DNA from 2 places in the Mesorhizobium sp. WSM4842 genome. Region 2 is predicted to be linked to the other one. Evidence: predicted binding sites of a transcription regulator. Region 2 holds the regulator's gene; the other holds the start of a gene.
What was found. The regulator LexA, encoded in region 2, represses DNA repair genes until DNA is damaged. The targets are predictions, from matches to a motif close to TGTTCNNNNTGTGTTCNG.
Positions count from the first base shown of each region.

Region 1: a site for LexA is predicted at 4,887-4,904, ahead of recA (recombinase RecA). Genes of this name have one in related genera too.

Region 1 covers NZ_CM148372.1:4,890,459-4,902,123, reverse strand. Annotated here, with positions in the region: gene AC0NIE_RS23885 (cysteine desulfurase) at 8-1,249, shown strand; gene AC0NIE_RS23880 (SUF system Fe-S cluster assembly protein) at 1,255-1,647, shown strand; gene AC0NIE_RS23875 (STM3941 family protein) at 1,651-2,190, opposite strand; gene sufA (Fe-S cluster assembly scaffold SufA) at 2,370-2,750, shown strand; gene AC0NIE_RS23865 (GFA family protein) at 2,885-3,382, opposite strand; gene AC0NIE_RS23860 (TfoX/Sxy family protein) at 3,472-3,795, shown strand; gene AC0NIE_RS23855 (carbohydrate kinase family protein) at 3,815-4,753, opposite strand; gene recA (recombinase RecA) at 5,028-6,125, shown strand; gene alaS (alanine--tRNA ligase) at 6,382-9,048, shown strand; gene AC0NIE_RS23840 (demethoxyubiquinone hydroxylase family protein) at 9,055-9,636, opposite strand; gene AC0NIE_RS23835 (glutathione S-transferase family protein) at 9,653-10,273, opposite strand; gene AC0NIE_RS23830 (NADP-dependent isocitrate dehydrogenase) at 10,287-11,498, opposite strand.
Region 2 covers NZ_CM148372.1:4,376,773-4,388,437, reverse strand. Annotated here, with positions in the region: gene tpiA (triose-phosphate isomerase) at 1-13, opposite strand, end outside; gene AC0NIE_RS21230 (peptidyl-prolyl cis-trans isomerase) at 158-2,050, shown strand; gene trpD (anthranilate phosphoribosyltransferase) at 2,047-3,057, shown strand; gene trpC (indole-3-glycerol phosphate synthase TrpC) at 3,062-3,913, shown strand; gene moaC (cyclic pyranopterin monophosphate synthase MoaC) at 3,980-4,474, shown strand; gene AC0NIE_RS21210 (molybdopterin molybdotransferase MoeA) at 4,477-5,682, shown strand; gene lexA (transcriptional repressor LexA) at 5,786-6,523, shown strand; gene AC0NIE_RS21200 (ComEC/Rec2 family competence protein) at 6,517-8,973, opposite strand; gene gltX (glutamate--tRNA ligase) at 9,076-10,500, shown strand; gene gltA (citrate synthase) at 10,682-11,665, shown strand, end outside.

The DNA.
Region 1 (11,665 bases), 510 kb from region 2:
CTTCGAAATGGACCAGAAAGTCGAAAACATTCCCTACGACGTCGAGGCGATACGCCGCGACTTTCCGATCCTGTCGCGGGAAGTCTACGGCAAACCGCTGGTCTATCTCGACAATGGCGCCTCGGCGCAGAAGCCGCAGGCCGTGCTCGACGCCATCCAGCACACCTATTCCCAGGAATACGCCAACGTCCATCGTGGCCTGCATTTCCTGTCCAATGCGGCGACCGACGCCTTTGAGAACGCGCGCAAGATTGTGCAAAGATTTCTGAACGCGCCTGATACCGACAACATCGTCTTCACCTCGAACACGACCGCGGCGATCAACACCGTCGCCTATGGCTTCGGCATGCCCAATATCGGCGAGGGCGATGAAATCGTGCTGTCGATCATGGAGCACCATTCCAACATTGTGCCGTGGCATTTCATCCGCGAGCGGCAGGGCGCGAAACTGGTCTGGGTGCCGGTCGACGATCTCGGCATCTTCCACATCGAGGAGTTCGAGAAGCGGCTGACCGACCGCACCAAGCTCGTCGCCATCACGCACATGTCGAACGCGCTGGGCACGGTGACGCCGATCAAGGAGATCGTCCGCATCGCGCATGCGCGCGGCATTCCGGTGCTGGTCGACGGCAGCCAGAGCGCCGTGCATATGCCGATCGACGTGCAGGACCTCGACTGCGATTTCTTCGTCTTCACCGGCCACAAGGTCTATGGGCCCTCGGGCATCGGCGTGCTCTACGGCAAGAAGGACATGCTGGAGCGCATGCGACCGTTCATGGGCGGCGGCGAGATGATCGAGGAGGTGACGCAAGACTTCGTCACCTACAACGATCCGCCGCACCGCTTTGAGGCCGGAACGCCGCCGATCGTCCAGGCGATAGGGCTGGGTGCGGCGCTGGAATACATGGAAAAGATCGGCCGCGAGCGCATTGCCGCGCACGAAGCCGATCTGAAGGATTATGCGCATCAGCGGCTGCGTGCCATCAATTCGCTGCGCATCTTCGGCGACGCGCCTGATAAGGGCGCCATCATCTCCTTCGAATTGCAGGGCATTCATGCCCATGACGTGTCGATGGTCATCGACAGGCAGGGCGTTGCTGTCCGCGCCGGCACGCATTGCGCCCAGCCGCTGTTGAAACGTTTCGGCGTAACCTCCACATGCAGGGCATCGTTCGGCATGTATAATACCAGGGCCGAAGTCGACGCTTTGGCCGATGCGCTCGAAAAAGCGCGCAAGTTCTTCGGATGACGATCATGGATGATGCAGGCCGCACCGCTGAGACCACTTCGGAGACGACTGCCAACGGTCTGGTTTCCGCCTCGGCCATACCCGCCGACGAACTGGCGCGGCTGACCGACGACATCGTCTCGGCGCTGAAGACGGTCTACGACCCGGAAATCCCGGCCGACATTTACGAGCTTGGCCTGATCTACAAGATCGACATCGAGGACGACCGCTCGGTCAAGATCGACATGACGCTAACCGCGCCCGGCTGCCCGGTGGCCGGCGAAATGCCCGGCTGGGTGGAAAACGCCGTCGGCGCTGTCGAAGGCGTGTCCGGCGTCGAGGTCAACATGACCTTCGATCCGCCCTGGTCGCCCGACCGCATGTCGGAAGAGGCGCAGGTCGCGGTGGGCTGGTATTGATCCTTAATCGATGGTGCTGCCATGGGCCTTGGAGTAGGCAGCAACAAGTTGGAAAAAGTCCTCAAACTTCACGCTGAACTCCGCTGTAGGAATGCATAGCCCATCAATTCCGAAGGAGCGATTGGCAGTGCGGCTCCAACGCGCCAACAGCGTGAGAGGTAACTCACGCCATACTGCTTCTGATATTTTGACCACGAGCATCTTAGTGCGTTGATGGTCCCGCACGGACAGCTTTTGGACGTCGGCCCAAGGTATGAACGCTGCCGAGATTCGGCTATCTCGCAACCCTTCCGGTGAAAGCGTCAGAATTGGCAATCCAGTTTTAAAATATTGCCAAATCACGATCAGGACCGTGCCTGAGAACAACGGTCCGCCTATCCATCCCATGAGCTGTACAAAACTGCCCGGAGTTACGCCTACGGATGATGGCCAACCACCCATTGCAAAACCCAAGGCCGAGAAAGCTAGCGCCCCGATGACCAGTAAAAATAACCGAACGGGCGACGCCCGAAATTCTACCATCTGATTTGGGTCAACCGGCATTCTATCCTCGTCGTCAGCCGCAACCGACATCTAACTGCTAGCAACCTTCGATATACAACAGACGCCGCGCTGTTCAAATTGCGCGTCATACCGGGGTTGCGCCCGGCATGAAACTTCACCATTTTAGGGAAGACTCATTCCACGGGCCTTGAACCCGCGCGAAAGTGGAGAAAGAAAAGATGGGACGCTTCGCCGTCATCACGATGACCGAAAAGGCTGCCGACCGGGTTCGCGAGATCGTCGCAACCCGTGAGAATGCGCACGGCATTCGCCTTGGCATCAAGAAGGGCGGCTGCGCCGGTATGGAATATACGGTCGACCTGGTGACCGAGCCCAACACCAAGGACGATCATATCGAGCGCGACGGCGCCCATGTCTATGTCGCGCCTGAGGCAGCGCTTTTCCTGTTCGGCACCGAGATGGATTTCGAGCAGACAACGCTGCGCACCGGTTTCACTTTCCGCAACCCGAACCAGAGCTCGGCCTGCGGCTGCGGCGAATCGGTTGAGCTCAAGCCGGCCGATCTGAAGGCCCTGGCCGAGGCGCGCGGGTCGGCCTGATCTTCCCTTCTCCCCGTTTACGGGGAGAAGGTGGCCCGAAGGGTCGGATGAGGGGCAGAGCCGGCCTCTGTGATGCTTGCGCCGCCCCTCATCTGCCTGCCGGCATCTTCTCCCCGTAAACGGGGTGAAGGGACCTAATCCACCCACAATCCCGTCCGCTTGTGCCAATCTGCGATCGATTCCTCGGGATAGACATCGAAGACCTTGTCGCCCTTGCCGATCTCGGGCTCGACCCAGTTCGCCTTGTATTTCAGCATGAGGTGCACCTTTTCAGGTGGTTTTGGCAGGTCTGTGTCGATCGCCGAGGCGAAGGGGTGGACCAGCTCCGGCCAGTTCCGGTCATAGAGCCACAGTGCCGAACCACATTTTTTGCAGAAATTCCGCTCGCCTGACGAGATCTCGCATTGCGGATGCTCGTCGTCCTCGATCTCGGCCTGGTAGACGCCAAGACTGCGCTTGCCCTTGATTTTGAGCGTCTCGTAATCAGCGCCGAGATTGATGGCAAAGCCACCGCCGCCCTGCTGCTTGCGGCAGATCGAGCAGTAGCACAGCATGAACGGCACCGGCGTGTGGCTCTCCACCTCGAAGCGGACGGCATTGCACCGGCAGGACCCTTTGAGCAGAAGCGGCATGAAAAACTCCGACGAATTGGTTTTCAACTTGTCAGGATGGTGTCTCTTACGGCGATGACAAGCCTAAATCCGGGTGACATGATCGCGGCATGGACAATGAACGCATTGCCGAACTTTTCGAAGGCCTCGGCCCGGTCAGCATTCGCAAGATGTTCGGTGGCAAGGGCATCTATTTTGACGGCGTTATCGTCGCCATCGTGGTGCGTGGCGAATTGATGCTGAAGGCCGACGCGGAAAGCGCGCCCGAATTCGAGGCGGCCGGCTGTCGGCAATGGACCTATACGGGGTCCCGGCACGGCAAGCTGGTGTCGATGCCGTACTGGAGCGTTCCCGACAGCGCGTTCGACGATCCGGATGAGATGGCGGTCTGGGCACGCCGGGCCTATGAAGCGGGGCTGCGTGCCGGCAAATAGGCTGCCTCTCCACTGGTCATCAGCTCATGCCAATTTTCTGCGGCTCGGGCACAAGGGCCAGCGCGTCGGCAAAGTCTGCCGCCGTTAAGACCGGCACAAGCCCGGCACTTTCGATCGCGAGCATTGCCGCGGCAACGCCGTCGCGCAGCGCCGCGCGCAGCGTCAGGCCGCGCAGCAGGGCGGCGACCATTGCGCCCGCCAGCGCATCGGCGGCGCCGTCCGCGACTTTTTTCGGCGGCAGGATGGAGAAGGCGCCGGCTTCGTCGAAACCCAGCACCGGACCGTCATCCGCCGTCACCACGCCGCCTTTGAGGCCGGCGCGCCTCAGGCGGTCGATGATATCACGCTCCGCCGTGTCGATACCGACATCGGCGAGTGCGATGGCCTCGCGCCGGTCCATGAAGACCATCGCCAGGCTGCCAAGCACCGGCGCGAGCCGCACCGCCTTGTCTGGTGAGACGGCGAGGCCGAAGACCGGCTTGCCGGCGGCAAGCGCCACCAGCCGCTCCAGTGCCGTCGACGGCAGGTTGGCGTCGCACAGGACCGCATCGGCGGTGCTGATCGCCTCGCGCACCTTGGCACGGCGGATCTGCTTGGGAAGTGCCAGATCATAGAGCGCCATGTCGGCGAGGCCGATGATCAGCGCGCCGTCGCCGTCGATCAGCATTGTGTTGCTCGGCGTCGTGCGATCGAGGAACACCACGGAAAGATCGGCAATACCGGCCGCAGCGATGGCGCGCGAGACCGTATCGGCCAGAACATCGCCGCCGCGCACCGAAAGCAGCGAGCCGGAGACACCGCGGCGTACGGCGCTGCGCAGCGCATTGAAGACGGCGCCGCCGACAGCCTCGCGCATCGTGCCGGGATTCGACGCCGCCGGCACGAAAGTGCCCGAAACCTGGCCGCGCCGATCTATATAGGCGCCGCCTACGGCCAGGATTGTCGGCGACTTCATCATGCCGGCGAGATGACCTTTGCTGTTGCCGGGCGGAGACTAGGTCGTCCGGCGGAACCGGGCAACCGGAGGTGCGATTCGGGAGATGCCAGCACGATCCCACGGAGGAAGCGGGATACATCTTGGGGCGAAAACACGAAACAAAAAAAGAACAAATCCGGATATCCTTTGTTTTTCAATCGCTTGTCTCCCCTTGCCAGATGAGAACAAAAAAGGTACAAATTAATAAGGATTACGGATTGTCCGGCCTTCATTGACGACCAAGGGGTGATGTATCATGGCTCAGAATTCTTTGCGGCTTGTAGAGGACAAAGCAGTGGACAAATCAAAGGCTCTGGATGCGGCGCTGTCGCAAATCGAGCGTGCCTTCGGCAAGGGCTCGATCATGCGGCTCGGCGCAAACGAGCAGGTCGTCGAGATCGAAACGGTGCCGACCGGTTCGCTTGGCCTCGACATCGCGCTTGGCGTCGGCGGCCTGCCGCGCGGCCGCATCGTCGAGATCTACGGGCCGGAAAGCTCGGGCAAGACGACGCTGGCGCTGCACACGGTGGCCGAAGCCCAGAAGAAGGGCGGCATCTGTGCCTTCGTCGATGCTGAGCACGCGCTCGATCCGGTCTATGCCCGCAAGCTCGGTGTCGATCTCGAAAACCTGCTGATTTCGCAGCCCGACACCGGCGAGCAGGCGCTGGAGATCTGCGACACGCTGGTGCGTTCCGGCGCCATCGACGTGCTGGTGGTCGATTCGGTCGCGGCGCTGACGCCGCGCGCCGAAATCGAGGGCGAAATGGGCGATTCGCTGCCGGGCCTGCAGGCCCGCCTGATGAGCCAGGCGCTGCGCAAGCTGACCGCCTCGATCTCGCGCTCCAACACCATGGTCATCTTCATCAACCAGATCCGCATGAAGATCGGTGTCATGTTCGGTTCGCCTGAGACCACGACCGGCGGCAACGCGCTGAAATTCTACGCTTCGGTGCGCCTCGACATTCGCCGCATTGGCTCGGTCAAGGACCGCGACGAGGTCGTCGGCAACCAGACCCGCGTCAAGGTGGTCAAGAACAAGCTGGCACCGCCCTTCAAGGTGGTCGAATTCGACATCATGTACGGCGAGGGCGTGTCCAAGACCGGCGAGCTGGTCGACCTCGGCGTCAAGGCCGGCGTGGTCGAGAAGTCGGGCGCCTGGTTCTCCTACAATTCGCAGCGTCTCGGCCAGGGCCGTGAGAACGCAAAACTGTTCCTGCGCGACAATCCCGACACGGCGCGCGAGATCGAGCTGGCGCTGAGGCAGAATGCCGGACTGATCGCCGAGAAATTCCTCGAGAATGGTGGTTCCGAAGGCGGAGACGATGGTTTCGAGGACGAAGCGGGCGCGATGTAGGATGCAGGCTGTGCCGGCCAGAATACCCGTTTGAGTTCGCGTATTCCGAATTGAGTTGGTGTATCGATGTGTTCCATGCCGCCGGCCTTGGGCCGGCGGTTTGCGTTTTTGGCGGTGGCTCTGGCCATTCCGAACAGCCGGCCAAGGCTACGATTTGGAGCAATTCCGTGTTTCTGGACAGGGTGCGGTGCGACCGCTAAAAGGCCATGTCTGTTTTCCGCCGGCAATCGGCGGTTCTCTCGAAAAGGCAGTATTCATGAGTGGCGTCAACGAGATCAGGTCGGCATTTCTCGACTATTTCCGCAAAGAGGGTCACGAGGTCGTGGCGTCGAGCCCGCTGGTGCCGCGCAACGACCCGACGCTGATGTTCACCAACGCCGGCATGGTGCAGTTTAAGAACGTCTTCACCGGGTTTGAAACACGTCCCTATTCGCGCGCCACGACTTCGCAGAAATGCGTGCGCGCCGGCGGCAAGCACAACGATCTCGACAATGTCGGCTACACTGCCCGTCACCACACTTTCTTCGAGATGCTCGGCAATTTCTCCTTCGGCGATTATTTCAAGGAGCGCGCCATTGAGCTCGCCTGGAACCTGATCACCCGCGAGTTCGGCATCGCCAAGGACAGGCTTCTGGTGACCGTCTACCATACCGACGACGCGGCCGCGGGCTTCTGGAAGAAGATCGCCGGGCTGCCGGAGGACAGGATCATCCGCATCGCCACCAGCGATAATTTCTGGGCGATGGGCGATACCGGTCCCTGCGGTCCGTGCTCGGAAATCTTCTACGACCATGGCGCCGACATTCCGGGCGGCCCGCCCGGCAGCCCGGATGAGGACGGCGACCGTTTCATCGAGATCTGGAACCTCGTCTTCATGCAGTTCGAGCAGGTGACGAAGGCGGAGCGGATCGAACTGCCGCGCCCGTCGATCGATACCGGCATGGGTTTGGAGCGCATCGCCGCCGTCCTGCAGGGCGAGCACGACAATTACGACATCGACCTGTTCAAGGCGCTGATCCGAGCCTCGGAAGAGGCGACCGGCGTCAAGGCGGAAGGCAAGAACCGGGCGAGCCACCGCGTCATTGCCGATCATCTGCGCGCCTCGAGCTTCCTCATCGCCGACGGGGTGCTGCCGTCGAACGAGGGCCGCGGCTACGTACTGCGTCGCATCATGCGCCGCGCCATGCGTCATGCGCAGCTTTTGGGCGCCGGTGATCCGTTGATGTGGCGGCTGGTGCCGGCGCTGGTGCGGGAGATGGGCCAGGCCTATCCCGAACTGGTGCGCGGCCAGCCGCTGATCACTGAGACGCTGAAGCTCGAGGAAACGCGCTTCCGCAAGACGCTGGCGCGCGGCCTCGGCCTGCTTGCCGATGCAACCGAGACGCTGGGCAGAGGCGACCGGCTCGACGGCGAGACGGCGTTCAAGCTCTACGACACCTACGGCTTCCCGCTCGATCTCACCCAGGACGCCTTGCGCCCGCGCGGCGTTTCGGTCGATCTCGACGGCTTCAATGCTGCGATGGAGCGGCAGAAGGCAGAGGCGCGCAAGAGCTGGGCCGGCTCCGGCGACGCGGCCACCGAGACCGTCTGGTTCGCGGTGCGCGAGAAGGCGGGCGCGACCGAGTTCCTGGGCTACGACACCGAGCAAGCGGAAGGCATTGTTCAGGCGCTGGTCAGGGATGGCGTCGCGGTGGAGAGCGCGGTTGCCGGCGAAACCGTCGGCGTCGTCGTCAACCAGACGCCGTTCTATGGTGAGTCCGGCGGTCAGATGGGCGACACCGGCGTGATTTCGGGCGAAGGCTTTGCCATCGAGGTCACCGACACGCAGAAGAAGGGTGACGGCCTGTTCGTGCATTTCGGCAAGGTCACCAAGGGCACCGTCAGGACGGGTGAAGCGGTCGAGCTAAAGGTCGACCATGTCAGGCGCACGCGGCTGCGCTCCAACCATTCGGCGACCCACCTTGTCCACGAGGCGCTGCGCGAGGTTCTCGGCACCCATGTCGCGCAGAAGGGTTCGCTGGTTGCGCCGGAACGGCTGCGCTTCGACTTTTCCCACCCGAAGCCGATCTCGGCCGAGGAATTGGAACGCGTCGAGGCGATGGCCAACGAGATCGTCGTGCAGAACAGCTCGGTGACGACGCGGCTGATGAGCGTCGACGACGCCATCGCCGAGGGCGCCATGGCGCTGTTCGGCGAGAAATATGGCGACGAGGTCCGCGTCGTCTCGATGGGCACCGGGGTCACCGGCGACAAGGCAGGCAAGCCCTATTCGGTCGAACTGTGCGGCGGCACCCATGTCGGCGCCACCGGCGATATTGGCCTGGTCCGGCTGGTGTCGGAGGGCGCCGTCGCCGCCGGCGTGCGCCGCATCGAGGCGCTGACCGGAGAGGCGGCCAGAAAGCATCTCGACGAGCAGGACAAGCGGCTGAAAGCGGTCGCCGCCACGCTCAAGATTTCGCCGGCCGACGTGCCGGCTCGCGTCGAGGCGCTGCTCGACGAGCGCAAGAAGCTTGAAAAGGAGCTGACCGAGGCGCGCAAGAAGCTGGCGCTGGGCGACCGCTCGCCAGCCGGTGCGCCGGCCGAAAATGAGACCATTGCCGGTGTCGGTTTTCTCGGCAAGGCGGTATCGGGCGTCTCGCCAAAGGACTTGAAGCCGTTGGCCGATGCCGGCAAGAAGTCGCTCGGCTCCGGCGTCGTCGTCTTCGTTGGCGCCGGCGAGGACAACAAGGCGAGCGTCGTGGTCGGCGTCACCGACGACCTGACTGGTCGCTTCAGCGCCGTCGATCTGGTCCGCGTAGCGTCCGCGGCATTGGGCGGGCAGGGCGGCGGCGGTCGGCCTGACATGGCCCAGGCCGGTGGCCCGGATGCCTCGAAAGCCGAAAATGCGATCGCTGCGGTGAAGGCGGCACTGGAGGCCGCATAGCGCCCGTCAGGCATGCTTTGCTGCCTTCAGGGCGCGCGTCATTCGGGTGGAATCCCCCCAGGTGGACAGCCAGATCAGGCAGTCGGTGGTGGCGGAGATCGCTGCGCGCAGGAGGTTCAGCAACGGTCCGGGCGATTTCAGCTGCTCTTCGGCGTGACGGAGATGGGCAAGCTCTTCTTCGCGGATGGACAGGATGATGCCGTGCAACTCGCGGTCGCGTCCGGCAAGAAAGAATAGCTGATCGTCGAGATGACGGTGCACCGCCGCTTCGACCGCTGCGGTGCAGGCCCAGATTCCTTGCGGGCCGAGCAGGGCAGTGAGGAAACCCAGCAGCCAACCGCCCCAGCTCCAGAATTGCATCACGCGGCACGGCCGCGAATGTCGCGACGGCATGGCTGCACGGAAAGCAGCGCAATGACTGCGCTCATGCCCAAGCATCTCTGACAAAGACGGCACGCAACGCGGCCAGAAACGCTTCGAGACAAGAATCTGCGCCGAATAGATTCTGATCGCGCCGAACTCGCCAGCGTGGTTGACCCTGACTATTCTGGCCACCGTCAGCGCGTCCTGGTGAGAGTGTTCAACCATGGAGCGCCCCGGGGTGCTAGGTCAGATTGTTGGCAACGCTCGCACGCCCTGCGATGCGCGTCCACCAATCCTGAATGTCGGCAAACTCCGCCAGCAGGTTTTGCCCCTCAATGACCTTGACGAAATAGCCGACGATTGGTGCTGCATGAAGGTCGGCCAGCGTCAGTTCCGCTCCCAACAGCCATGGCCCTTCGGCTTTCAGCGATGAGAGCGCCTGTAGTGTCGTTCTCGCCTGCCGAAGCCCGCTGCCGATCAAAGCCTCGTCGGGCGGCTCTTTCTCCAGCCGCTCGACGGCGACATCCCACACCATGGCCCGATAGGCATAGGCGTCGAGCATGCCGATGATCTGGTTCATGGTTGCGCGGGGCCGAGCATCAGCCGGTTGCAGCGCCGGCCCGTCGAAAGCCTCGTCGACATAGCGGGTGATCGCACTGGCCTCGTAGAGGCGAAAGCCGTCGTGCTCGAAGGCAGGAATCCGGCCGAACGGGTGATGGTCGAAATACCAGCCTGGAATGCCGTCCGCCGCAAAGATGTCGACCGGCACCAGATCGTAGTCGATGCCTTTTTCCTCGAGCACGAGGCGGACGATGCGCACGTAGACGCTGTAGTCCGCCCCGTAGACGACGGGTTTGCTCATGACGTTCGTCTGGTCAGGCCATCGCCTTCTGCAGATTTTCGTCGATCTTGTCGAGGAAGCCGGTGGTCGAAAGCCATGGCTGGTCGGGACCGATCAGCAGCGACAGATCCTTGGTCATGAAGCCGGCCTCGACGGTCTGAATGCAAACTTTTTCCAGCGTCTCGGCAAAGCGCTTCAGCTCGGCATTGTCGTCGAGCTTGGCGCGATGGGTGAGGCCCCGGGTCCAGGCGAAGATCGAGGCGATCGAATTGGTCGAGGTTTCCTCGCCCTTCTGATGCTGGCGATAGTGGCGGGTGACGGTGCCGTGCGCGGCCTCCGCCTCCACCGTCTTGCCGTCCGGCGTCATCAGCACCGAGGTCATCAGGCCGAGCGACCCAAAACCTTGCGCCACCGTGTCCGACTGCACGTCGCCATCATAATTCTTGCAGGCCCAGACATAGCCGCCCGACCATTTCAGGCTGGAGGCGACCATGTCGTCGATCAGCCGGTGCTCGTACCAGATCTTTTTCGCCTTGAATTCGGCTTCGAACTCAGCCTCGTAGACTTCCTGGAAAATGTCCTTGAAGCGGCCGTCATAGGCCTTGAGGATAGTGTTCTTGGTCGAGAGGTAGACCGGGTAATTGCGCAGCAGGCCGTAATTCAGCGAGGCGCGGGCGAATTCGCGGATTGACTCGTCGAGATTGTACATGGCCATGGCGACGCCGGCGGCCGGCGCATCGAACACGTCATGCTCGATCGCCGTGCCGTCCTCGCCGACGAACTTGATCGTCAGCTTGCCCTTGCCGGGAAAGCGGAAGTCGGTGGCCCGGTACTGGTCGCCGAAGGCATGACGGCCTACGATGATCGGCTTGGTCCAGCCGGGCACCAGCCGCGGCACGTTCTTCATGATGATCGGCTCGCGAAAGATGGTGCCGCCGAGGATGTTGCGGATGGTGCCGTTCGGCGACTTCCACATCTTCTTCAGCTTGAATTCCTCGACGCGCTGCTCGTCGGGCGTGATCGTCGCGCATTTCACGCCGACGCCATGTTTCTTGATGGCGTTGGCAGAATCGATGGTCACCTGATCGTTGGTGGCGTCGCGGTGCTCGACGCTGAGGTCGTAATATTCAAGCTTGAGGTCGAGATAGGGGTGGATCAGCTTGTCCTTGATGAATTGCCAGATGATGCGGGTCATCTCGTCGCCGTCGAGTTCGACGACCGGGTTCGCCACCTTGATCTTCGCCATGGAAAGAATGCCTCATTGTTGGGGATCGGGACGGCCTTGCCCGCATGGCTTTGGCCGGGGATGCGGCCCGTATATCAAAGCATTTTTGGCCGCGCAAACGGCGATCCGCGCTGGCGGGCTCGACTGTGGCATCGGGCGTTCCTTGCGAAAGCTTCATTTTCGCGGCC
Region 2 (11,665 bases):
TTCCTGGCGTCATGGGATTTGTTCCTCCGGGCGATATTCGGCTGCGTCCTCACTACCAAACTCAGCCCACAAAGCAATCGACAGTGGGCCGGAAGGACGCTATTGCGCTTGTTTCAGACTCGGCGCATGCGAAAATGCGTAAAAATCGGAAGTGACCATGCTTAGTATCTTGAGAAGCGCGGCGGGGACCTGGGTCGCGAAGGCACTGCTGATATTGTTGGTGTTGAGCTTCGCCGTCTGGGGCATTTCCGGGCAGCTGGTCGGTGGTTTTGCAGGCCACGATGCAGTTGTCACGGCCGGAGGCACCAAAGTGTCGATCAACGAGTATCGCCTCGCCTATGATCGCCAGATCAGCGTGATGTCGCAGCAATTCGGCCAGCGCATCAGCCGCGAGCAGGCGACGGCGCTCGGCCTCGACAACCAGGTGCTGGCGCAACTCGTGTCGGGCGCCGTTCTCGATGAGCAGGCCCGCAAGCTCGGACTAGGGCTGTCCAAGGACCGGCTGGCCCAACTCACGCATGAAGACCCGGCCTTCAAGGGTCCCGGCGGCACCTTCGACAGAAGGACTTTCGAATACATACTGCAACAGGTCGGCATGCGGCCGGAAGACTATCTGAGGAATCGCGCCCAGGTGGCTGTGCGCCAGCAGATCGTCGAGGCGGTTTCGGACGGCCTCAAGGCTCCGGATACTTTCTTGAAGGCAGTCGCGCTTTATCGTGGCGAAGACCGCACCATTGACTATCTGACCTTGCCGAAATCGCTGGTCGAGCCGATTGAAGCGCCATCCGACACTGCGCTTTCAGCTTATTTCGAGGAAAACAAAAAGACCTATGCGGCGCCCGAATACCGCAAATTCTCCTATGTCAGGCTCGAGCCGCAAGACATCATGGATCTGAGCGCCGTGACCGACCAACAGGTCAGCGACGACTACAACAAGAACAAGGGGCGCTACACCACGCCGGAAACGCGCACCATCGAACAGCTCGTGTTCAAAACGCCTGATGCCGCGAAGGCCGCGCTCGATTCACTCAAGACCGGCGCGACCTTCGACAAGATCGTCGCCGCCGAGGGCAAGACGCAAGCCGACACGCTGCTCGGCACGCTGTCCAAGGACAAGATCGCCGACAAGGCGGTGGCGGATGCGGCGTTTGCGCTCAATGTCAACGAAGTCAGTCCGGTCGTTCAGGGCGCCTTCGGTCCGGTGCTGCTGCGCGTCACCGACATCAAGCCCGAAGTGGTGAAGCCGCTGGCCGAAGTGTCCGCCGATATCCGCAGGGATCTGGCGCTGGGCGAGGCAAGCCGCATTCTGTTGGACGTGCATGACAATTACGAAGATATCCGCGCTTCGGGCAGCACGCTCAAGGAAGCGGCTGAAAAACTGAAGCTGAAGGTCGTCACCATCGACACGATCGATCGCACCGGCCTGAGGCCGGACGGCACCATCGTCAAGGACCTGCCGGAATCGCCGGAACTCATTAAGGCGGTGTTCGACGCCGAACCCGGCACCGAGAATCCCGACCTCACCACCGCCGACAACGGCTTCGTGTTCTACGAGGTGGAGTCGATCACGCCGGCCCGCGACCGCACGCTGGATGAAGTCCGCCAGAAGGTGGTGGCCGACTGGACGGCGGCGGAAACGACCAAGCGGCTCACCGCAAAAGCGGGCGAACTCGAAAAGCGTCTCGATGCCGGCGCTACGCTCGATGTGTTCGCGAGCGAGCTCAAGCTCGAGAAGCAGACCAAGCGCGGCCTCAAGCGCGAGGCGGACGACGTCGATTTCGGCAAGGAAGGGGCGGCTGCGATGTTCGGCGAAGGCCAAGGCGGGACCGGATTGATCCCCTCGCCCACCGGCGACGGACAGATCCTGTTCAAGATCGCCGAAGTCTTCGAGCCTGCCGGAGCCGACGCCAGCTCGGTGCCGGATGAGGCGCAGAAATCGTTCACCGCCGGCATGTCCGATGACCTGCTCGACCAGCTGGTGGCGCAGCTGCAGACGCAATATGACATTCGCATCGACCAGACCGCCGTTGCCCAAGCCCTGACCAGATGAGCGCGCTCAAGACCCATATCGCCAAGGTCGCCGCAGGCAATTCCCTTTCCTTCGAGGAAGCGCGCGAGGCCTTCGACATCATCATGTCGGGCGACGCTACGCCCGGCCAGATCGGCGGCTTCCTGATGGCGCTGCGCGTGCGCGGCGAGACGGTGAGCGAGATTTCCGGCGCCGTCGCCACCATGCGCGCCAAGATGCTGCGCGTCGACGCGCCCGCTGGCGCGATCGACATCGTCGGCACCGGCGGCGACAATTCGCACAGCGTCAACATCTCGACCGCATCCGCCTTCGTCATCGCCGCCTGCGGCGTGCCGGTGGCCAAGCACGGCAATCGCGGACTGTCCTCGCAGACCGGCGCCGCCGACGTGCTGACCGCGCTCGGCGTCAAGATCGATATCCCGCCGGAAACGATCGGCCACTGCATCCACGATGCAGGCGTCGGCTTCATGTTCGCGCCGGCGCATCATCCGGCGATGAAGCATGTCGGTCCGATCCGCGTCGAGCTCGGCACCCGCACCATCTTCAACCTGCTTGGCCCGCTCTCTAATCCGGCCAGTGTGAGCCGGCAGATGGTCGGCGTCTTCTTGCCGGAATGGATCATGCCGGTGGCCGAGACGCTGAAGGCACTGGGCGCCGACCACGCCTGGGTCGCCCATGGCGACGGTTATGACGAGATCACCACCACCGGTGAAACCCAAGTGGCCGAACTGGTCGGCGGCGAGATCCGCACCTTTACGCTGACACCGGAAGCGGTTGGGCTGAAGCGGCACACCAAGGACGAGTTGCGCGGCGGCGATGCCGCCTACAACGCCCAGGCGCTGCGCGACATGCTGGGCGGCGCTGCCGGCGCCTTTCGTGATACGGTGCTGATGAACGCCGGCGCGGGGCTGGTGGTGGCGGGCAAGGCGACGACGCTTGCCGACGGCATGGCGACGGCAGCGCAAGCCATCGACAGCGGCCGGGCGCTGAAAGTGCTCGATCGGCTGGTCGAGATTTCGAACGGATAGAGCCGTGTCTGATATCCTGCGCAAGATCGAAGCCTACAAGCGCGACGAGATCGCCGCGGCGAAGGCGCGCGTGCCGCTTGCCGAGATCAAGGCGCGGGCGAAGGACACCGACGCAGCGCGCGGCTTTCTCTCGGCTCTTGAAGCCAGGCGCAAATCCGGCAGCTTCGCGCTGATCGCCGAGATCAAGAAGGCGAGCCCGTCCAAGGGCCTGATCCGTGCCGATTTCGATCCGCCGGCACTGGCCAGGGCCTATGCGAAAGGTGGCGCCGCCTGCCTTTCGGTGCTGACCGACGCGCCGTCCTTCCAGGGTGCGCCTGAATTCCTCACCGATGCGCGCAACGCCGTGACATTGCCCGCTTTGCGCAAGGATTTTCTGTTCGAGCCTTATCAGGTGTTCGAAGCCCGTGCGTGGGGCGCTGACGCCATCCTGATCATCATGGCGAGCGTCGATGACGCCGTGGCCAGGGAACTCGAAACGACGGCGTTCGAACTCGGCATGGACGCGCTGGTCGAAGTGCATGACGAGGCTGAGACGGAACGCGCGCTGAAACTGTCATCGCGGCTGATCGGCATCAACAACCGCAATCTCCGGACGTTCGAAACCAGCATCGAGACCTCGGAGCGGCTCGCGACGATGATGCCGGCAGACCGCCTGCTGGTCAGCGAGAGCGGTATTTTCTCGCACGAAGACTGCCGCAGGCTGCAACGGAGCGACATCGGTACGTTCCTCGTCGGCGAGAGCCTGATGCGGCAACAGGACGTGGCCACTGCGACGCGCCTGCTTTTGACGGGCAATGCGCCCGCCATTGCATCGGCCCGAAAATCGGAATCGATTTTCGGAGAGCACGATGCATAGATTCAAAGTGTTAGAGCGTGCTTTGCGCGTCCAGACGGACGCACGTCGCGCTAAGGTGACCTGACGATGACGGCCGCCCTCACCCATCTTGGCGCGAAAGGCGAAGCCAATATGGTCGATGTCGGCGACAAGGCGGAGACGACGCGCACGGCAATCGCCGAAGGTCTTGTCTCGATGCGGCCCGAAACGCTGAAGATGATTCTCGACGGCGATGCCAAGAAGGGCGACGTGCTGGGCACGGCGCGCATCGCCGGCATCATGGCGGCCAAGAGGACGCATGAGCTGATCCCGCTCTGCCATCCGCTGCTGTTGACCAAGGTATCCATTGACATCGAACCGGACGCGACGCTGCCAGGCCTGAAGGTCACGGCGCTGGCCCGCGTCACCGGTAAGACCGGCGTCGAGATGGAAGCGCTGACCGCCGTCTCGGTCGCCTGCCTGACCATCTATGACATGGCCAAGGCGGTCGACCGCGCCATGGTGATCTCGGGCATCAGGCTGGCGGAAAAGACCGGCGGCAAATCCGGCGACTACAAGGCGGATGCCAAGGGGGCAGGCTAATAATGGCACTGCTTCCGGTCGCCGAGGCGCTCGAGCGCCTGCTTGAGGATGCTGCGCCCTTGCAGGCTGAAAGCGTCGCCCTGATGGACGCCGCCGACCGCGTGCTGGCGGAGCCGCTCCTGGCGCTCCGCACCCAGCCGCCGTTCAACGCGTCCGCCATGGACGGCTATGCCGTGCGGGCCGAGGATGTCGCATCCGTGCCCGCAAGACTTTCGGTGATCGGCATGGCGCCGGCCGGACGCGGCTTTGCCGGAACAGTCGGCCCGGCGCAGGCCGTGCGCATCTTCACCGGCGCGCCGCTTCCTGCAGGCGCGGACACCATCGTCATCCAGGAGAATGTCCGCGACCTCGGCGGCGGCAGCATCGAAGTGACCGCGTCGACGGTTGAAGGCCGCAACATCCGCCGCCTCGGGCTCGATTTCTCGAAGGGCGACGTCCTGCTGGAGAAAGGCCGCCCGCTTGATCCGGCGGCATTGTCGCTGGCGGCGTCGGCCAACCACCCGCAGGTCAGCGTGGTGAAACGGCCGTTGGTCGCCATCATCGCCACCGGCGACGAATTGCTGCCGCCGGGCAGCGACCTTGGCCCCGACCAGATCATCTCGTCCAATGCCTATGGCGTCGCCGCCGCGGCCCGCTCGGTCGGCGCCAGCGCGCTCGATCTCGGCATCGCCCCCGACCGCAAGGAGGCGATCGCCACGCTGGTGAAACAAGCGGTCGACGCAGGCGCCGACGTCATCGTCACGCTGGGCGGCGCCTCGGTCGGCGACCATGACCTGGTTCATGACGTGCTGACCGGTGAAGGCATGACGCTCGATTTCTGGAAAATCGCCATGCGGCCCGGCAAGCCGCTGATGTTCGGGCGGCTGGGTGACATCCGCTGCATCGGCCTGCCTGGCAATCCGGTGGCGAGCCTGGTCTGCACGCAGCTCTTTCTGACGCCGCTGCTTGCGCGGCTCGGCGGCCGCGCCTTCCGGCAGGACATGCGTCAGGCGCGGCTCGGCGCCGCCATGCCGGCCAACGATCTCAGGCAGGACTATGTACGCGCCGTGGTTAGCGAAGAAGCCGGCACGCTGCTGGCGACCCCGTTCGGCATCCAGGATTCCTCGATGCTCAAAATGCTGGCCGACGCCAACGGGCTGATCGTGCGCGAGCCGTTCGCTCCCCCAGCCGCGACGGGCGCCGCGTGCAGCGTGCTGATGCTACGCTGAACAAAACGTCAACACATTCATTAAATTTTAAACGGTTGCGGAACACAACTGGAACAGATAGTGTTTGTTCTGGGTTTGTTTTTCTGATTCTGTTGGGGTCGCGATGCTGACACGCAAACAACATGAACTGCTGATGTTCATCCACGAGCGGCTGAAGGAAAGCGGCATTCCGCCCTCGTTCGACGAGATGAAGGAAGCGCTCGACCTCGCCTCGAAGTCGGGGATCCATCGGCTGATCACTGCACTGGAGGAGCGCGGTTTCATTCGCCGCCTGCCCAACCGCGCCCGCGCGCTGGAGGTGCTGCGCCTGCCCGATTCGATCGCGCCCGGCCTCAATGCGGCGCGCAAATTCTCGCCAAGCGTCATTCAGGGCAGCCTTGGGCAGGGCAGCCTCGGACGACAGATCAAGCCGGCGCCTTCGCGCATGCCCGCAGCCGGCAATGACGACGACGTCGTTGCCACCATCTCCATACCGGTGATGGGCCGCATCGCTGCCGGTGTGCCGATCGACGCCATCCAGCACCAGACGCATTCGATTTCGGTACCACCGGACATGATCACCGGCGGCACGCACTACGCGCTGGAGGTCAAGGGTGACTCGATGATCGAGGCCGGCATTTTCGACGGCGACACGGTCATCATCCGCAACGCCGACACCGCCCAGCCTGGCGAGATCATCGTCGCCTTGGTCGACGACGAGGAAGCGACGCTGAAGCGGTTCCGCCGCAAAGGTGCCTCGATCGCACTGGAAGCCGCCAATCCGGCCTATGAGACGCGCATCTTCGGGCCGGACAGGGTCAAGGTGCAAGGCAAGCTCGTCGGACTGATCCGGCGTTACTGAACGGCAGGCTTTTTGGGTTTCTCGGCCCTGCGGTATGGCGGCAGGCCCCTCGCCTCGCGCGAAAATCTCCGCTGCTCATGCCAAGGCCTATAGGGCTGTCTGACGGCAAAACGGATTTCTGCGCGCGTCGTCGCAGATAGCGGATCGAAAAAGACGGCGGCACTGCCCATGCGAGCGAGCTGCCGTTTGGTGACGACGAGAACCAGCGGATTGCGGCAGGGATTATAATAGGCTGTGGCATCATCGATGACGATCAAATCCGCAAAGGCACAGGCTGGCCGTGCGGTTTTGCGGTCGTCGGCGAGCGCGATGATCGCGCCGGACTGGTGCCGGGCGAGGCACAGGCCGGCAGTGCAGTAGAAGGGCGCTCCCGGCGGCAGGTCGGCCGGGTCGACGATGTCGAACCGCACGTCTCCTTTTTCGAATGTCTCCGGCTCGACAATGGTCGCTGAAACCAGCGCATGTTTCCAGTTGTCGGTGGTGAATTCGTTCGAGCGCACCCGGTTGACGGCAAGTTCGCCGCCGCCGATCGGCAGCGCCACCAGATGCGCATCTTCCGAAATCAGCACGTCGGGGGTGCGCGTCTCGGAAATCGTCAGCAGGCCGGCGAGCGCAAAGGGAAGTGCCGCAAGCCGCAACCATGTCGTTGCCATCGTGGCGATGACCAGGGCGGCCGTCACCAGCAGAACCGACTGCAACGAGATCAGCCCGACGGCATCGACCGGCGACCGCTCGGAGATCCATCCCGATATTGCAATCATGGCCGTCAGCCCCTTGCCCATCATGTATAGGAAAGGGCCGTCGAAGCCGAACGGCATTGCCAAGGCGCTGACGACGGCCAGGAACATCACGACCGTGACGATCGGCATGACGGCCAGATTGGCGAACAGGCTGAGCGGCGAGACGCGCTGGAAGTGCCAGATGGCGAAGAGTGCGGTGGCGCTGCCGGCAATGATGGAGGTCATTGCGATGGTACCTGTCCCAGCGGCAAGTTTTCGCGTGACGAAAGCGATCGTTGACCGTCGCTGTGGCGGCGCGGTGGCCTTGTCGGCACGATAGTCGGACCAGCCGGCATAGGCGCCCACGAGAGCAGCGGTCGCGGCGAAGGACATCTGGAAGCTTGGGCCGACCACCTCGTGCGGCGACACGACGATGACGGCGATGGCCGAAATCGCCAGATTGCGCATGGTGAGTGCCGCCCGGTCGAACAGCACGGCGACAAGCATTACCGCCAGCATGATAAAGCTGCGTTCAGCCGCGACCACGATACCGGAAAAAATCAGATAGGCAGCGATGGAAACGAGTGCGGCAGCAGCCGCATATTTTTTGACCGGCCGGCGCGACGAAAAATCGGGAACCAGCGCAAAGGCGCCGCGCAGCAATCCCATGATGGTGCCGGCGACAAGCGCCATGTGCAGGCCGGAAATCGAGATGATGTGGTAGATGCCGGTGCGCCGCATCGATTCGTTTATCTCTTCGGGAATGCCGGCACGCACGCCGACGATCAGCGCGGCGGCAATCTCCCCCTCGGCGCCACCGATGCTGTCCCTGATATGGTCGGCGATGGTTTCACGCGCCTTTTCGATCGAGGAAGAAATGCGCGCGGCGAACGGTGCATCTTCGGAAACGACGATCTTCGGATTGCCGAGGAAAAAGCCACTGGCACCGATACCGGCGAAATAGCTGTCGAAGGAGAAGTCATAACTGTCCGGCCTAACCGGGCCAGTCGGAGGCAGAAGCCTCACATAGCCGGTTGCCACCGAGCCTGCGGTCATCTCAGCGGGAATTTTGCGTGCCGAAACCCTGACACGTTCCGGCGCATAACGCAGTGTCGGCCGGGCGGTCGACATCACGTCGATGGTCAGCCTGATCCGGCCGTTCGCCATCTGATCGAGCCTAACGACACGGCCGGTGAGCTGGGTCTGGATTTCCGAGCCGAGCATCTGCGTTCCCACGCGCCAGGTTTCAACCTTGGCGGCGAGTAGCCCGAGTGCGCACAGCAACGCTGCCATGAAGCACAGATGCGTTTTGCGCCATGAGCGTGTCACTGCCGCACACAATGCCGTGAGGACCACGACGGCAATAGGCTGCGGAAAGTCCGGTTCGACGGCAAGCGAAAAATAGACGATCACCCCGCATGCCAGAAAAACCGGCACCAGCAGAAAGGCGACGCCGCGGTCTAGTTCCAGGCCGGCTGCCGAGGCCACGCTGTTGCGGATACCGGATGGTGAAAGATGGCTAAGCTGTCGGCGGAAACGAATGACAGGCCCGGGTGTTGGAGCCGGTGTTGGCGCGGCGCGGTCCGGCGAAAGGGGCTGAATGCCCGGGTGCGACGCAGGCAGCGAAACGGGTAGCGGCTCGGCGTGGGGAACGTCGGCAAACAGCGATCGTTCGCTGACGCTTGTGGTCGCGCCCTCGCTCTTGTCCGCGCCGCGGCCTGGTCCAGCCATCGGGTCTGCCCCTTGCGCCCTTGACCTCCTATGCTACATGAACGCGCGACGCGCGAAAGTCCGCGCAATCACATCCGCTTCCTGCGCTTGCCTGAGAGTTCCATGTCCGACAAGGTCGTCACCCGTTTCGCCCCCTCGCCCACCGGCTTCCTGCATATTGGCGGCGCGCGCACGGCGCTGTTCAACTGGCTGTATGCGAAACACACCGGCGGCACGATGCTGCTGCGCATCGAGGACACCGATCGTGAGCGTTCGACCGATGCGGCAACCGCCGCCATCCTCGACGGACTCTCCTGGCTCGGCCTCACCTGGGACGGCGAGCCGGTATCGCAGTTCGAGCGCGCGCCGCGCCACCGCGTGGTCGCCGAGGAACTGGTGCGCATGGGCAAGGCCTATTACTGCTACGCTACGCCGGCTGAACTGGAAGCGATGCGTGAGAGCGCGCGGGCCAAGGGCTTGCCTCCCCGCTATGACGGCCGCTGGCGCGACCGCGACCCGTCCGAGGCGCCAGCCGGCGCCAAGGGCGCGATCCGAATCAAGGCGCCGGCCGACGGCGAGACGGTGGTGCATGATCTCGTGCAGGGCGAAGTCCGCTTCTCCAACAAGGATCTCGACGATTTCATCATCCTGCGCTCGGACGGCAATCCGACCTATATGCATGCCGTCGTCGTCGACGACCACGACATGGGCATCACCCACATCATCCGCGGCGACGATCATCTGACCAATGCCGCCCGCCAGATGGTGATCTATCGAGCCATGGGCTGGGACGTGCCGTCGATGTCGCATATCCCACTGATCCATGGCGCCGACGGCGCCAAGCTGTCGAAGCGGCACGGCGCCCTCGGCGTCGAAGCCTATCGTGCCATGGGGTACCTGCCTGAGGCACTGCTCAACTACCTGGCGCGGCTCGGCTGGAGCCACGGCGACGACGAGGTCATGTCGATCGCCGACATGATTGCCTGGTTCGACATCGGCGACGTCAACAAGGGGGCCGCCCGCTTCGACTTCGCCAAGCTCGAGGCGCTGAACGGCGTGCATATGCGCCGCATGAACGACGCCGAATTGCTCGATATCTTCATCAACACCTTGCCCTATCTCGAAGGCGGCCCGGCGATCGCAGCGCGCCTCGACGACACGCGCAAGGCACAGATGCTCGCCGCGCTGCCAGGCCTAAAGGAGCGCGCCAAGACGCTGGTCGAACTGGCCGACGGTGCCGCCTTCCTGTTTGCCGAGCGGCCGCTGCCGATCGACGAGAAGGCGGCTGCATTGCTCGGCGGTGAAGCGCGCGAGATCCTGCGGGGCGCCCACGCGGCGCTGAAGGCGATTTCAGGCGACTGGACGGCCGAAGCGGCGGAAGCCGCGATCAGGGAATATGCGGTGGCCGGCGGCCATAAGCTCGGCGCTGTGGCCCAACCTTTGCGCGCCGCGCTCACCGGCAAAAGCACCTCGCCCGGCGTGTTCGACGTGCTTGCCGTGCTTGGCCGTGAGGAAAGCCAGGCGCGCGTCGCGGATCAAATCGATTAGCAAAACTGGCCCAAGAAGATTGGCATTGAAAGGTGGGTTTCGCAGTGCAACATTAGGTCTTGGCCCAATTTGGCACGCAAATCCAATTGCGGGCGCAAACGCGCGAACTCCGATGCTTTCGACGTGTTGCGTTGCAGATATTTCGCCTTTGCCGGCATGAGAAAACCAAAAGGAGTTTGCAATGTCCGAAGCTGCGACAAAGATGGAATTTGGCGGCAAAACCCACGCGTCGACTGCTAAACTTGAATTCGGCGGCAAAACTCACGAGCTCAAGGTGCGAAGCGGCTCGGTCGGACCTGATGTCATCGACATCGGCTCGCTTTACAGCACCACCGGGGCGTTCACCTACGATCCCGGCTTCACGTCGACGGCAAGCTGCGAGTCGGAAATCACCTTTATCGATGGCGATGCCGGCATCCTTTTGCATCGCGGTTATCCGATCGACCAGCTGGCCGAGCACGGCGACTTCCTCGAAGTCTGCTATCTCTTGCTCTATGGTGAATTGCCGACCAAGGCGCAGAAGGACGATTTCGACTACCGGGTGACGCGCCACACCATGGTGCACGAGCAGATGTCGCGCTTCTTCACCGGCTTTCGCCGCGACGCGCATCCGATGGCGGTGATGTGCGGCGTGGTCGGCGCTCTGTCAGCCTTCTATCACGATTCCACCGACATCTCGGACCCGTATCAGCGCATGGTCGCGTCGATGCGGCTGATCGCCAAAATGCCGACGATCGCGGCAATGGCCTATAAATACCACATCGGTCAGCCCTTCATTTACCCGAAGAACGAGCTGAATTTCGCGGCCAACTTCCTGCATATGTGCTTTGCCGTGCCGTGCGAGGAATACAAGATCAACCCGGTGCTGGCGCGTGCGATGGAGCGCATCTTCATTCTGCATGCCGATCACGAGCAGAACGCCTCGACCTCGACCGTCCGCCTCGCCGGCTCGTCAGGCGCCAACCCGTTTGCCTGCATCGCCGCCGGCATTGCCTGCCTATGGGGACCGGCCCATGGCGGCGCCAACGAGGCGGCCTTGAACATGCTGGGCGAGATCGGCCATGTCGACCACATCCCGGAATTCATCGCCCGCGCCAAGGACAAGAACGATCCGTTCCGGTTGATGGGCTTTGGCCACCGCGTCTACAAGAACTACGACCCGCGC